Regions from separate parts of the Paenibacillus sp. FSL P2-0089 genome, predicted to be linked through region 2. Evidence: a T-box and tRNA genes for the amino acid it is inferred to sense, from the RefSeq annotation. Region 2 holds a T-box; the other holds one or more tRNA genes.
What was found. A T-box is a leader RNA that pairs with one kind of tRNA and senses whether it is charged. The one in region 2 lies ahead of pheS (phenylalanine--tRNA ligase subunit alpha), so its partner is inferred to be a tRNA-Phe.
Positions count from the first base shown of each region.

Region 1: it has a tRNA-Phe gene. The T-box ahead of pheS (phenylalanine--tRNA ligase subunit alpha) is inferred to sense a tRNA for this amino acid. The anticodon was not compared.

Region 1 is NZ_CP152006.1:7,495,231-7,497,678, forward strand. It holds rRNA gene NST69_RS32100 (23S ribosomal RNA) at 1-122, shown strand, start outside; tRNA gene NST69_RS32105 (tRNA-Ser) at 205-296, shown strand; tRNA gene NST69_RS32110 (tRNA-Met) at 321-397, shown strand; tRNA gene NST69_RS32115 (tRNA-Val) at 407-482, shown strand; tRNA gene NST69_RS32120 (tRNA-Thr) at 516-591, shown strand; tRNA gene NST69_RS32125 (tRNA-Asp) at 610-687, shown strand; tRNA gene NST69_RS32130 (tRNA-Phe) at 714-789, shown strand; tRNA gene NST69_RS32135 (tRNA-Tyr) at 794-876, shown strand; tRNA gene NST69_RS32140 (tRNA-Lys) at 888-960, shown strand; gene NST69_RS32145 (helix-turn-helix domain-containing protein) at 1,126-2,208, shown strand; gene ugpC (sn-glycerol-3-phosphate ABC transporter ATP-binding protein UgpC) at 2,318-2,448, shown strand, end outside.
Region 2 is NZ_CP152006.1:1,781,930-1,784,377, reverse strand. It holds gene pheT (phenylalanine--tRNA ligase subunit beta) at 1-152, opposite strand, end outside; gene pheS (phenylalanine--tRNA ligase subunit alpha) at 496-1,530, opposite strand; T-box leader at 1,590-1,866, opposite strand; gene NST69_RS07165 (hypothetical protein) at 2,087-2,448, shown strand, end outside.

The DNA of each region.
Region 1 (2,448 bases), 2.0 Mb from region 2:
CCCTCAAGATGAGATTTCCCAGTATGTAAGACCCCTTGAAGACGACGAGGTAGATAGGTTGGAGGTGGAAGTGCAGCAATGCATGGAGCTGACCAATACTAATCGGTCGAGGGCTTATCCAAAATTTCTAACACGCAGATTCGTTTCGGATTCAGTTTTCAGGAATCAATTTCCTGTGCGGATTTACATGGCTACCATTAATTTGGAGAGATACCCAAGTGGCTATAAGGGGACCCTCTGCTAAGGGGTTAGACTGCGTAAGCGGTGCGAGGGTTCGAATCCCTCTCTCTCCGCCATTATAAATCCAATACTTGTAGTGTGGCGGCGTAGCTCAGCTGGCTAGAGCGTACGGTTCATACCCGTGAGGTCGGGGGTTCGATCCCCTCTGCCGCTACCATACATACCCGGAGGCTTAGCTCAGCTGGGAGAGCATCTGCCTTACAAGCAGAGGGTCGGGGGTTCGAACCCCTCAGCCTCCACCATTTTTATGTTCGAATTGTATTGCCTTACACCGTGCCGGTGTAGCTCAACTGGTAGAGCAACTGACTTGTAATCAGTAGGTTGGGGGTTCAAGTCCTCTCGCCGGCACCATTTTTAAGAGCAAATTGTGGAACCGTGGTGTAGTTGGCCTAACATGCCTGCCTGTCACGCAGGAGATCGCGGGTTCGAATCCCGTCGGTTCCGCCATTTTTTTTGTTTTTAGGTTTGTTTATGGCTCGGTAGCTCAGTCGGTAGAGCAAAGGACTGAAAATCCTTGTGTCGGGGGTTCGATTCCCTCCCGCGCCACCATCATGGAGGCTTAGCGAAGTGGCCAAACGCATCAGACTGTAAATCTGCTCACGTACGTGTTCGGTGGTTCGAATCCATCAGCCTCCATCCCTTTTTAGGAGCCATTAGCTCAGTTGGTAGAGCACCTGACTTTTAATCAGGGTGTCGAAGGTTCGAGTCCTTCATGGCTCATCTTAAGTCAAACGGTCATCACTTTAGGGTGGTGGCCTTTTTTGTATTTTGATTCATGATACAAGTATGCTCGTAAGCGCAAATTCCGCATTTTACAGCAAAATATGATAAAATAAGCGAAAAAAGCAAAAGTGGTGGAGAATGGTGATGATGGATAGTGAGGGTTTGCGTCAAAAATTGGAGCAACTCACCGGAAAGAGGACCGGAATCAAGCAGCTGGGGAGACAGCATTCCGCTTCACTTTTTGGCATAAGTACGGATAAGGATCAGGAACTGCCGGTCATTCATGAGGGTTATCTCTGGATTCCCCTATATGAGAATGATGGCCGTGTTACAGCAGTGTGGGTGGAGACAGAGGGGCTGTCGTCGCTGGAGCTGGAGCTGGTGAATTATGCCGGACGCAATTTTGCGGTAGCGCTGAAGGCAACCGGGTTCAAGGAAGAAGGGGAGATGGAGGCGCGGCAGCTTAGCGGCTGGCTGAATGCCCAACTGGAGCAGGAGAAGGACGATGCGGAGATCCCGGATGAAATCTCGCTGAAGGGCCGGCTGTTCGGAGATATGATTCCGTTCATGCTGGTAAGCGAGAATGTTCATAATCCGCAGATGACGTATCGCTCCTTAATGAAGCTGCTGCGCAGTTATTTCGAGAATGATGTATTGCTGGTTCCCCTGCAGGATAAGGAATGGTTAATTTTAGCCCGTAAGGAACTCCTCACAGGCGGAGATGATAAAGAGGATGAGGAAGAGAGTGCTGAGGATTTGCTGTCACAGACTTCTATGGGGCTGCATGAACTGATTGCCAGCGAGTGGGTTGGCGTCTTCCATCTGGCCGTCTCTCCAGCCATTATCCCGGTTAAAGGTCTGACAGGAGCAGTCGCCTTGCTGCGGGAGACCATTATTCTTGGCCGTATCTTCCAGGTAGGTGATTATATTCATCTGCCGTGGGAGCTGCACATGGAGCGGCTGGTTAACAGTATTCCGGATGACCGGCGGAGACAGCTGCTGGGCCAGATCGGTGATTACACGGCGGTACTGGCGGATAAGGAAATGCTGCTGACGCTGGAGAGTTTTTTTGAAATGGACTGCAATGTCAGTGAAACCGCCAAGAAGCTGTACATTCACCGCAACACGCTGCTCTACAGGCTGGACAAGATTAAACAGGAGACGGGGGCCGATGTCCGCAGCTTTGGGGATGCCGCTATTGTGAAGCTTGCCATGTTATTGTATAAAGTGACGAAAAGAAAATAGGTTTTTTGTGAACCTTGCAAATAGCCATGAGGCCGGCTCTGGGGTAAGATAAGTGTACAAGAAAGCGTTTGATTTTCTAATCCAATACTAGACTCGAGGGGGAAATACAATGGCAGGCGTACGTTTAGAGCATATTTTCAAAAAATACCCGGGTTCCGATAAAGCAACAGTAATCGATATCAATCTTGATATTAAAGATAAGGAATTCCTCGTACTGGTTGGTCCTTCCGGTTGCGGTAA
Region 2 (2,448 bases):
ACGTAGCCGGTCACAATCCCGGAGATCCCTTTGTTGCGGCGTTCTACTCCGTCAATCTCGATGCCGGCGGTGGTGATTTTGTCCGCCAGTTGATCAGCGGTCACTCCTTCCAGCGATATATAATCGGCCAGCCAGGCGGTTGATACTTTCATAATCGCACACTTCCTTTTTGTTTCAGATGTATTGATCTCCATGCCGGTTGTGCTGGGGAGCGGAAGCGGATATAAACAAGCCCACGTCAACTTCGCGCAAGAAAATTCTGCATTGCAGTGTTCCTACAGAGAATATTTGGACTTCCGGCCGCTGTTGTGTTTGGATTTCCTGATTAGAACCGCTTCTCGCGGTAGAAATCCAAACACAAAGGCGGACGCTACCGCTCCTACAGTTCCAAAATTCCCCTCCGGTCCTTCAATCGCAGTCATTTAATTAGCACTGCCGTCATCCCTCCTGCTTAACAATATCCGTCCAACGCCCCCGCGCACCCCCGCCAAATCCCTAAATACCCTTGAACTGCTTCACAAAGCCCATATCATTCGTGTAGAAGTAGCGGATGTCATCGATGCCGTATTTCAGCATCGCGATCCGTTCCGCACCCATGCCGAACGCGAAGCCGCTGTAAACTTCCGGATCGTATCCGCCCATCCGCAGCACATTCGGGTGCACCATACCGGCGCCCAGAATCTCCAGCCAGCCGCTCTGCTTGCAGAGACGGCAGCCATCGCCGCCGCATTTGAAGCAGCTTACATCCACCTCAACGCTAGGCTCGGTGAACGGGAAGAAGCTGGGGCGCAGACGGATACCCGCGCTAGGGCCGAACATCTCCTTGGTGAACTGCTGCAGGGTACCCTTCAGGTCGCTCATGCGGATATTGCGGCCGATGACCAGGCCTTCAATCTGATGGAACTGGAAGGAGTGGGTCGCATCGTCATCGTCGCGGCGGAACACTTTGCCGGGACAGATGATTTTGACCGGAGACTCCCCGTTCGCCGCCTGCATGGTACGCACCTGTACCGGCGAGGTCTGGGTACGCATCAGAATATCATCCGTGATATAGAAGGAATCCTGCATGTCCCGGGCCGGATGGTTCTTCGGCAGGTTCAGCGCCTCGAAGTTGTAATAGTCCGTCTCCACCTCCGGTCCTTCAGCGATCCGGAAGCCCATGCCGATGAAGATATCTTCGATCTCCTGGAGCACCCGGCTCAGCGGATGAATCCCGCCCTGCGGCAGGCCGCGGCCCGGCAGGGTTACATCGACCTTCTCCGCATTCAGGCGGCTCTCTGTCTCCTGCTGCTGGAACAGCTCCTGCTTGGCGCTGATCACCTCTTCAATGGCGCTGCGCACCAGATTGGCCACCTGGCCGATCACCGGACGCTCCTCCGCGCTTAATCCGCCCATACCGCGCAGAACCTCTGTCAGCTCGCCTTTTTTGCCAAGATATTTGACGCGCAGGTCATTCAGAATCTGCGGATCGTTTACCGCCTGCAGCTTCGTCAGCGCCTCAGCCTTCAGTGCTTCCAATTTGTCTTTCATGGCTTGTACTGCCCCCTCAAATCTCGTATTGTTCAACAAAAAAAGGCCTTTCCTCCCGGTAAAGGGACGAAAAGACCGTGGTACCACCCTTGTTAGACGGCCGTACGCTTCCCTTAAGAGCACTATTCCCTCTTTCGGTGCGGCAAAGACCTGTCTCACTTTATACAGAAATAACGGTCTGCGGCCGGTCCCCCCTACTAGTGCTCTTCAAGCACATTCAGGGAACTGCTCCGGAGTGAACTTCGGCAGCTCTGCTCTCTTAGAAACGCTCTCAATCTGCGGCGCTTCCTCCCTGTAAGCCAGGCACTGCGTACTCTTCTCCATCATTGCATGTATGCGGATTATAACCTCTGCACTTCGATCCTCCACTTGGGAAGATATGCCCATCTATTATATGCAAAAACAGCCAGTTTGACAAGCCGCACAAATTCCGCTTATTTTTTATCTTTTTTTAAGCTCCCTTTAAGCTTCAGCGCGGTTTGACGGCTTTTTTTTCAGCGGACATTCAGTCAATGTTGATATTTTCCCTTAAGAGATCACACAAGGAGGAAATTACATGCTTACACGAAAAAAAGCATTTGTTCTGCTGCTGCTCAGCACATTTGCCGCAAGTCAAACCGCTGGAAGCCCGGGAACCGCGGCCTATGCCGCTTCATCCGGTTCAACGGCTGCCACAGCAGCAAGCGCGGTCACGGAAGTCTCCACACTTAATGGTCTAAGTGCGCTCAAGCTCGGTACCACGCTTCAGGTGAAGCTGAGCCATGTAGGGATTCAGAGCCAAACCGGCGGTAATATTCTCACCTACACGCTTACCTATACCAACACTGCCGGCAGCAGCGTCAATCTGGCGGACTATTTCTCCAAAATTGTAACTGCGGGCGGCAGCATCATTAAGGGAATTCCGGTCAGCGCAGACAG